3 regions of the Neobacillus sp. C211 genome follow, and region 3 is predicted to be linked to each of the others. Evidence: riboswitches for the same ligand, from Rfam matches in the RefSeq annotation. Region 3 holds a riboswitch; each other region holds the start of a gene.
What was found. A riboswitch is a leader RNA that binds a small molecule or an ion and turns the genes downstream of it on or off. The one in region 3 is predicted to bind lysine.
Positions count from the first base shown of each region.

Region 1 (3,286 bases), on a different contig from region 3:
TTCGGGATTACCTTCCTGCTTATTACCCGCTTACTCCACGGGATTGCAGGGGGAATGGTCGGGACTGCTACAGGTACGATTGTGGCCCAGATTATCCCGGCTGCTCGAAAAGCGGAAGGGATTGGCTACTTCAGCATGAGTGCAACACTCGCTACCGCTATCGGGCCATTCATCGGACTCTATATGACCCAACATACAGATTTCCAAATGATTTTTATTTTCTCCCTTGCTTTAGGGGTAATTAGTTTGATCACTGCATTCTTTGTTGATGTGCCTGCATTAACTGTATCGGTGAAAACATCTGAAGTAAAAGGATTTAAGCTTTCCAACTATATTGAGCCAAAGGCACTGCCCATCGCTGTCATTACACTGGTAGTAGCTTTTTGTTATTCCAGCGTTCTTTCTTTTATTAACTTCTATGCGATTGAAATCGACTTAGTTAGTACGGCGAGTTTCTTCTTCCTAGTCTATTCTATCGCAGTATTGTTATCACGCCCGATCACAGGCCGCTTAATGGACCTGAAGGGTGCAAACTATATAATGTATCCGGGCTTTGTCCTCTTAGCAGCCGGCTTATTTCTATTAAGTTCAGCAAGTATTAGCATCACTTTATTGGTAGCAGGTGTTCTAATTGGCCTTGGTTTCGGTAACATGCAGTCAAGCACCCAGGCAGTGGCCGTTAAAGTAACTCCTCCGCATCGGATGGGTTTGGCGACATCGACCTTCTTTATCTTTCTTGATGCAGGACTTGGATTCGGTCCATATATCCTTGGATTCATTATTCCATTAACCGGCTTTAGCAGCCTGTATGTAATCTTAGGTATTGTCGCTCTGGCCACCTCAATTCTTTACTATTTTCTGCACGGCAAGAAAGAACGTTCAGGAAGGACGATTATGACTGGACCAACCCCCGACCCTAATTGATTTCAGGTAACCGGCCGATCGAAGGCACGCATAAAACCGGTTTATAGCCAATATGATAAACATAAGAATCCTAATTAAAGGGGTCGGTAGATATGATAATTTTTAATAAAATTGCATTATCATTTGTTGTCTTTTTTTCCTTCAGTATTATCATAAATACTTATTTGGGAGAAAAGGAACGGGTCCAATCTAATGTTATTTACTTTGTTATGAACGGGTTTGCTTATATTGTATCTGCCTTAGAAGTTGAAAAGGATAAACTGAGTTTAGAAACGGTAGAAATATAGTGTGAATTTCAAATAAAGTTCCAATTGCCCTTGAACCAAAAGGAATATTCTGATATATTTACTATCAATTAAATATTTTCTTACTTCATGTTTTTTGAAGTGAGGATAGAGGCGCAAAGACCATTAGTACACAATATGAGGATAATGAGGTCCAATGATGATTGTGAAAAGGGGAATTTGCCGAAGCTTCAATGAATCTCATTGGTCTTGAAGCTGGTTCTGCTATTGAAAAAATACAGAACTGTCATATAGGAAACTATATGGAGGGCTATCTTACGCACGGGAACTTATTTTTCTTATGTTTCTACTGCAACAGCGAACCCTCGTTGTTGCTTTTTTGCGTTAAATTATGAATGGCCTTTACCCACCTCTAAATTTTATAAAAATTTTAATTAAAGGGTGAGAAATGATGAATTTTGGCCAAGTTTTAACCGCAATGGTTACGCCATTTGATCAAAATGGTGAAGTAGATTTTAACGCAACAAGAATACTTGTAGATTATTTAATCGAAAATGGTACCGATGGAATCGTAGTTGCTGGTACAACCGGAGAATCTCCTACATTAACAACGGAAGAAAAAGTGGCATTATTTAAATTGGTTGTCGACGCTGTCAATGGAAGAGTTCCGGTTATCGCTGGAACTGGCTCAAATAACACGAGAGCTTCCATCAGCTTAACAAAGCTGGCTGAAGAAACAGGAGTCGATGGGATTATGCTTGTTGCTCCTTATTACAACAAACCATCCCAAGAAGGCATGTATCAGCACTTCAAAACGATTGCTGAATCTACACCATTACCGATTATGCTTTATAATATCCCCGGCCGAAGTGTGGTCAACCTGTCGGTAGAGACCATTGTTCGACTTTCACAGATTCCAAATATTGTCGCCTTAAAAGAAGCAAGCGGTAACTTAGATGCTATGGCTGAAATTATTAGCCAAGCACCAAGTGATTTTACCCTTTATAGTGGTGATGATGGCTTAGCATTGCCGGTTTTAGCCATTGGTGGAGCTGGAGTGGTTTCCGTTGCTTCCCATGTCATTGGTAATGAAATACAAGAAATGATAAATCATTTTAAAAATGGGAATGTCCAAGATGCAGCTAGTGCCCATCGCCGTCTTCTCCCGATTATGAAAGCATTATTTGCGGCACCAAACCCAGCACCGGTAAAAGCCGCATTGAATATGAATGGAGTGAACGTTGGAGGTCTTCGTCTGCCATTGCTCCCGTTAACCACCGAAGAGCAAAGAATACTACAAGGTGTTCTACCAGCGAGCAATGTTAAAGTATTAATCTAAATACCGATAAGAATAGCTGCCAAACTCCGTAAAAAACCGGGTATTTGGCAGTTTTTTTTTGATCGACAAAAGTTTTACCTCCCTTATCCGATAAAGTAAATCCAAAGGGGCATACTATTCTTATTTACTTGGAATAAGGAGGATATTAACTTGCGAACTAATGATAATAAATTATCTATTTTCGCCTTAGGCGGCATAAATGAAATCGGTAAAAATATGTATGTGGTTCAGTACGCAGATGATATTTTTATCATTGACTGCGGCGGTAAATTTCCAGATGAAAGTTTGTTAGGAATTGATTTGATTATCCCCGATATTACTTACTTGGAAGAAAATCAGGAGAAAATCCGTGCTCTAATTGTGACCCATGGGCACGAAGATCATATTGGCGGTATTCCTTATATCTTAAGAAAATTGAATATCCCTATCTACGCTACCCATTTTACACTTGGTTTAATTGAATTAAAAATTGACGAGCATCGTCTCCATGGAAACACCAAACTCATGACAATTGACTCTAATTCAAAACTTGAGTTTGGAGAAACCACTGTATCTTTTTTCAGAGTAAGTCATAGTGTTCCTGATTGTCTCGGTATTGTCTTTCATACACCTGAGGGTAATGTCGTTCATACCGGGGATTTCAAGTTTGACTTAACGCCCGTGAATAATCAACATTCAGATATTCATAAAATGGCCAATATCGGTCAGCAAGGTGTGTTAGTTTTAATATCTGAAAGTACGAACGCTGAGCGTAAGGGGCTAACACCGTCCGAGCAAA
Region 1 is NZ_JBPXRO010000022.1:27,415-30,700, reverse strand. Features, by position in the region: gene ACSU6B_RS19300 (MFS transporter) at 1-924, shown strand, start outside; gene ACSU6B_RS19295 (hypothetical protein) at 1,017-1,211, shown strand; lysine riboswitch at 1,310-1,490, shown strand; gene dapA (4-hydroxy-tetrahydrodipicolinate synthase) at 1,621-2,508, shown strand; gene ACSU6B_RS19285 (ribonuclease J) at 2,725-3,286, shown strand, end outside.
Region 1: another riboswitch for lysine. It lies ahead of dapA (4-hydroxy-tetrahydrodipicolinate synthase); the one in region 3 lies ahead of ACSU6B_RS07200 (aspartate kinase).

Region 2 (3,286 bases), on a different contig from region 3:
AAACGCGAAGAGCGGACCAAAAGGGAAGAATTTTGATTTATATGGTAACAAGCTAAGGTCCTTACCTTGGGCGACAAATGCTTTACGGAATCGATAATGACATACTGCAATCCCGAGCCATGCGATAAAGCCGGACATACCAGAAGCGTTTAACAACCATACATAAACCGTTCCATCCCCAAAGAAGGAAGCAAGAAATGCGAGTGTTCCCACTAAGGTTGTTGCAATTAAGGCATTGACTGGAACACCTTTTTTGTTTAATTTACCAAGGAATTTCGGTGCTTTGCCTTGACGGGCCAAATCCCAAAGCATCCGAGTGGATGCATACATTCCTGAATTTCCTGCCGATAATACAGCAGTAAGAATAACAGCATTCATGATTGAAGCGGCGAAAGCGATGCCTGCCTTTTGAAAAACCAGCGTAAATGGACTAACGGTTATATCCCCATTTGCTAAATTCCCGTTTGTATATGGAATAAGCAGTCCGATTACTAGTATAGCCAATACATAGAATAATAAAATACGCCAGAAAACTTGTTTCACTGCACGAGGAATAGCTTTCTTTGGATCCTCCGTTTCACCAGCAGCAACACCTAAAAGCTCTGTTCCTTGGAAGGAGAAGCCTGCAGCCATAAAGATTCCCAGCATGGACATAAAGCCGCCGTGGAATGGAGCATCACCAACAGTGAAGTTTTTGAAGCCGATTGCTTCATTACCCATGATGCCGAAGATCATTAAAGTACCAGTAACGACAAAAATAATAACTGTAACCACTTTAATTAAGGAAAACCAATATTCTGCTTCTCCGAATCCTTTAACAGAAAGATAGTTTAATAGAAACATGATGACTAAAAAGATGCCGCTCCAAATGAATGAAGGCGTATGTGGAAACCAGAATTTCATAATCATAGTTACAGCAGCTAATTCGGCAGCAATCGTAATCGCCCAGTTATACCAATAGTTCCAGCCTAGAGCAAAACCAAGGGAAGGATCGACAAATTTGGTTGCATACGTACTAAAGCTTCCGGCAACTGGCATATATGCACCCATTTCTGCTAAGCCCTGCATCAAAAAGTAAACCATAATACCAATTACAAGGTAGGAAAGAATTGCCCCGCCGGGTCCCGCACTATGGATAGCGGCGCCGCTAGCTAGAAAAAGTCCAGTGCCAATCGTCCCGCCAAGGGAAATCATTGTGAGGTGACGGGATTTTAAACTTCGTTTTAATTCAGTTGGATCCTGTTGTATTGTTAAGTCACTAGTATATTCACTCTCTTTTAATACTCTTGCTGTTTGCATTGTCTTGACTCCTCTTTTTCTAATTTTTTCGAGAAGGAGTTTGGAATAAAAAAATGCCATCGAAGAAGTATCGATGGCATTGTAAATACCCCGCATCATACCTTCCGAAAGATAGCTCAACACGCTTAGCTGGTAGGTTTAAGCGTGACAGTTCTGTTCCTATTTGGAGACAGCCCCAGCATGCTTTTTCAGAGATGAAAGCACACTTCGGCAGCTTTTCCTTTCAAACGGAGTCAGAGATGTCTCTCTCATCTCGTCCGCTTTACTGATAAAAACCGCGACCTCTACCTCATCGGTTTTGATGAGGATTTATCATATATAGTTAATATATTACTAAAGTATAAATATTATTTTAGAATTGTCAATAATATATTATTCCAGAAATAAGAAGTCTTTATTCAATCAATTAGAATAGACAGATAATTGAGTTTCTTTTTAATAAATTATTTAATTTACTTTAAAAGAGAGAATAGGTATTATTTTTAATTAGAATTAATTGCCTGTTTTTCATAGGAGGATTTTTACCATGCAGATTGTTGGAATGATTTCGGGATCGCTAATTGTTGTGGTTGCCTTTAACCTTTTCTTAATCCCTCATGAAGTGTTAAGCAGTGGATTGAGCGGAATTTCTATGATTTTAGGGATGATCTCGCCTGTTAATACAGGGGTGGCAAATTTCCTGCTGAATTTTCCGTTATTGATTATTGGTTATAAAATGTTAGGTAAAAGATTTATCGTGAATTCCATCTTTTCTGTAATAATGATCTCAATCGGCCTTTATTTAATTCCCGTTCATGCCATTGCCGATGATAGGATTCTCTCTTCTATTTTCGGAGGTGCTTTAACCGGGTTAGGTGTAGGAATAGTTTTTCGCTGTTCTGGATCGACCGGTGGATTTGATATTATTGGCATGATTGTGGCGAGAAAAAGGGATTTTCCGATTGGTGTTTTACTTTCAGGCATGAATGCAGTCGTCATCTTGATCAGTGGATTTTTATTTGATTGGGATTCTGCTCTTTATACCTTGGTTTCCATTTTTGTTACAGGTAAAGTGGTGGATGCAATTTATACAGATCATGCTAAATTAACTTTAATGATCATTACAGATAAGGGCGAAGAAATGAGAGGTCATTTGCTTACAAACTTGTACCGAGGACTGACGATTATGGATGGTGTTGGCGGCTACTCAAATCATCAAAGAAACGTAATGATAACGGTAATTTCTAGGTACGAACTTAATGAAGTTAAAAACTTAATTTCAGAAGTTGATCCATCAGCATTTGTCAATATTACCGAAACAATTGAAGTCATGGGGCTGTTTCATCGGCCAAGTCCATAAAAACAAAAAAGGTTTGCTTCTATACAATAGAGCAAGCCTTTTTTGTGTAAGATAGTTATCGAGCATCACAGGGATTTCCCACGTTTTTTTACCCATTTCATTAGCACATGAATAACCTCATCTAGTTCTTTACCAGTTGGAGTCAATTCATATTCCACTTTTTTTGGTGAGGTAGTAATGACGTTTTTGACAATCAATCCCTCATTTTCTAAATCACGTAAGCGTTCGGTTAAGAGACGATCAGATATTCCTGGAATAGATGATATTATTTCATGGTACCGCTTCGGTCCTTCCATAAGCGTATAAATAACAGAACCCATCCAACGTTTGCCAATAAATTCGATTGCCTTATGAAAGTTAGTACATATATGTTTAATTTCCTCTGCAGAATGAGTCATACAATCTTGGTGGTTAAGTTCACTCATATAAAATCCCTCTTTTTTACTATTCTAACTGTATAATAACATATTTGAATTACTTGACGATATGTACTTACTAATAGTAAGATGAATCAGAACTTACTTTTAGTAAGTTAAAAATTCACAGGGGGAAATCTCTCATGCAAACCACATTAAAAAAAAGTTTATCTGAAGTGATAAAAGAACGTCACTCTGTCAGAAAATATGATTCAACATACAATATTTCTCA
Region 2 is NZ_JBPXRO010000012.1:145,246-148,531, forward strand. Features, by position in the region: gene ACSU6B_RS13545 (amino acid permease) at 1-1,299, opposite strand, end outside; lysine riboswitch at 1,404-1,594, opposite strand; gene ACSU6B_RS13550 (YitT family protein) at 1,826-2,638, shown strand; gene ACSU6B_RS13555 (winged helix-turn-helix transcriptional regulator) at 2,704-3,063, opposite strand; gene ACSU6B_RS13560 (nitroreductase family protein) at 3,198-3,286, shown strand, end outside.
Region 2: another riboswitch for lysine. It lies ahead of ACSU6B_RS13545 (amino acid permease); the one in region 3 lies ahead of ACSU6B_RS07200 (aspartate kinase).

Region 3 (3,286 bases):
AGGACAAAGGTAAATACTTTGGTCCGTACCCAAATGCGACGGCTGCCAATGAAACCAAAAAGCTTCTTGACCGAATTTATCCGCTGCGGAAATGCTCAACCCTGCCTGATCGGGTCTGCTTATACTACCATTTAGGGCAGTGCCTGGCACCATGTGTCAATGAAATTCAGGAACAACAGTATAAACAAATGACGGATGAAATTACCCGCTTTTTGAATGGCGGTTATAAGGAAATAAAAAAAGAGCTTCAGGCAAAAATGTCAGCTGCTGCTGAAGAGTTAGACTTCGAACGAGCGAAGGAGTTCCGTGATAAAATCATTCATATCGAAACCATCATGGAAAAACAGAAAATTACCATGAACGATTTTACGGATCGTGATGTTTTTGGCTATGCAGTCGATAAAGGCTGGATGTGTGTGCAAGTCTTTTTTGTCCGCCAAGGGAAACTAATTGAGAGGGACGTCTCCATGTTCCCCTTCTATAATGAGCCTGAGGAAGAAATACTAACTTTCCTCGGACAATTTTATTCGAAAGCTAATCACTTCAAGCCGAAGGAAATCCTGATTCAAGATGAAGTCGATTTGAGTCTGGCGGAACAACTGCTTGAAGTAAAAGTGCTCCAGCCACAACGGGGGCAGAAAAAGGATATTGTCCAATTGGCAATCAAAAATGCAAAAATTGCCTTAAATGAAAAGTTTTCCTTGATCGAAAAGGATGAAGACCGCACCATTAAGGCGGTCGAGAACTTGGGGGAATTACTCGGAATCTATACTCCGCACCGGATTGAAGCATTTGATAACTCCAACATTCAAGGGACAGACCCAGTATCAGCCATGGTCGTTTTCATTGATGGGAAGGCAAATCATCGGGAGTACCGGAAATATAAAATTAAAACCGTTCAAGGACCTGATGATTATGAATCCATGCGTGAAGTGACAAGAAGAAGGTATTCACGCGCCTTAAAAGAAGAACTTCCCCTCCCTGATTTAATCATCATCGATGGTGGTAAAGGTCATGTTGAAGCCGTAAGAGATGTGTTGGAAAATGAGCTAGGACTGGATATTCCACTCTCGGGACTCGTCAAAGATGATAAACACAAAACTTCCCAATTGCTGTACGGCAATCCTTTGGGAATTGTTCCATTAGGCCGAAACAGCCAGGAGTTTTATTTACTGCAAAGAATTCAAGATGAGGTCCATCGCTTTGCCATTACATTTCATCGTCAGCTTCGTGGAAAAAGTGCCTTTCAATCCTTGCTCGACGATATTCCTGGAATCGGGGAGAAACGGAAAAAGCTATTGCTAAAACAATTTGGCTCTGTGAAAAAAATGAAAGAGGCTAGTATGGAGGAATTTACAAATATCGGAATTCCTATGAATGTAGCCGAAGAATTAATTAAAAAACTTCAATCCTAGTGATTGTAAGAAAAAATAGAACATGCTATAATAAGTGAAAATTTAATTTACTATCACTTTTACGTATTAAAGTGAAGGTAGAGGTGCGAGCTTCAAGAGTAATGGTTCTGAGAAGGATGAGCTTCTAAGACGGATCATGAAAGGGAATGTTCGCCGAAGTAAAGAAAGTCTCATTTCTTTCTTTGCTGGTCCTGTATTGAATAAATGCCGGATTGTCAAGACGAATGTCTTGGAGAGCTATCTTACATTGTAGGTGCGAGAATATTTTTTCGTGTTCTAGAGCAATGAGATGCCCTTCTCATTGCTTTTTTGTTTTTTGGGGGATAAATAAGGTATTCACTTAAAAGAAGGAGAAACAAACATGGGGATTATTGTACAAAAATTCGGAGGCACCTCCGTTGCGAATGTAGAAAGAATACTAAATGTTGCATCCTGTGTAAAAGAGGAGACAGACCGTGGCAATAATGTAGTCGTTGTTGTTTCTGCGATGGGAAAATCAACGGATACACTGGTCGGATTAGCAAAAGAAATTTCCGCACAGCCAAATAAGCGGGAAATGGACATGCTGTTATCAACAGGAGAACAGGTAACCATTGCGTTATTGTCAATGGCTTTAAATCAGCAAGGGCTTGACGCCGTCTCTTTTACAGGCTGGCAGGCAGGAATCATCACAGAACCTGTCCATGGAAATGCCCGCATTTCGAATATTAAAACGTCTGCAATTGAAACGGAGCTCGCAACGGGTAAGGTTGTCATTGTGGCAGGATTCCAAGGAATCACGGAAGAAGGCGCAATTACGACGCTCGGTCGTGGTGGTTCTGATACGACAGCTGTGGCATTAGCGGCAGCCTTAAAGGCAGATAAATGCGATATTTATACCGATGTTACTGGGGTTTTCACCACGGATCCAAGATATATCAAGAATGCTCGCAAATTATTATCAGTATCGTACGATGAAATGCTAGAGTTAGCTAATTTAGGAGCTGGTGTGCTCCATCCAAGAGCAGTAGAATTTGCTAAAAACTATCAGGTGCGGCTTGAGGTACGCTCGAGCATGGAGAGAGTAGAAGGAACAGTTATTGAGGAGGAAGCAGCAATGGAACAAAACTTAGTAGTCCGCGGTGTCGCATTTGAAGACGAAATAACAAAAGTAACAGTATTAGGATTGGCGAATTCATTAACAAGTCTATCTACCATCTTTTCAACACTAGCGGAAAATCACCTGAATGTTGACATTATTATTCAAAGTACTACAGAGGGCGATACGGCTAATTTGTCTTTCTCTATCCATACTAATGATTTATTAGAAACATTAAAGGTATTAGAAGATAATAAAGCAGTGCTTGCTTATGAGCAGCTTGATGCAGAAAATAAATTAGCAAAGGTGTCAATTGTTGGCTCAGGAATGATTTCTAATCCTGGTGTAGCAGCAAAAATGTTTGAGGTACTCGCTGCTAACAACATCCAAATTAAAATGGTCAGCACATCCGAAATCAAAGTATCAGCAGTAGTAGAAGAAAGAAATATGTTAAAAGCAGTAGAAGCCTTGCACGAAGCCTTCGAACTGGCAAACAAATAAAAAAAGGGTGTCAGGCACCAAGCGTTGCCTGACACCCTATTCCCACGTTTAGTTCTTTTCCCATTTAACAGTGAAAAGGACTTTATTTGATTTCTTTACAGGATGTTCAAAGGTTTCTGCATTGGCTTCTTTTTGAAGTTCAATTTGTTGGGCAAGGAAGCCCGCTTCGAGTTGGAAAAAGTGCTCAGCTTTTGATTTCACACGCGGGACAATAACTGGACTCATTAGTTCAAATTGGATCTCAGTTTTATTTTCTTTTTTAATTTCAAGTTGGCCCCAAGAGGCTTTGGTG
Region 3 is NZ_JBPXRO010000005.1:142,473-145,758, reverse strand. Features, by position in the region: gene uvrC (excinuclease ABC subunit UvrC) at 1-1,415, shown strand, start outside; lysine riboswitch at 1,486-1,663, shown strand; gene ACSU6B_RS07200 (aspartate kinase) at 1,777-2,994, shown strand; gene ACSU6B_RS07195 (YslB family protein) at 3,043-3,286, opposite strand, start outside.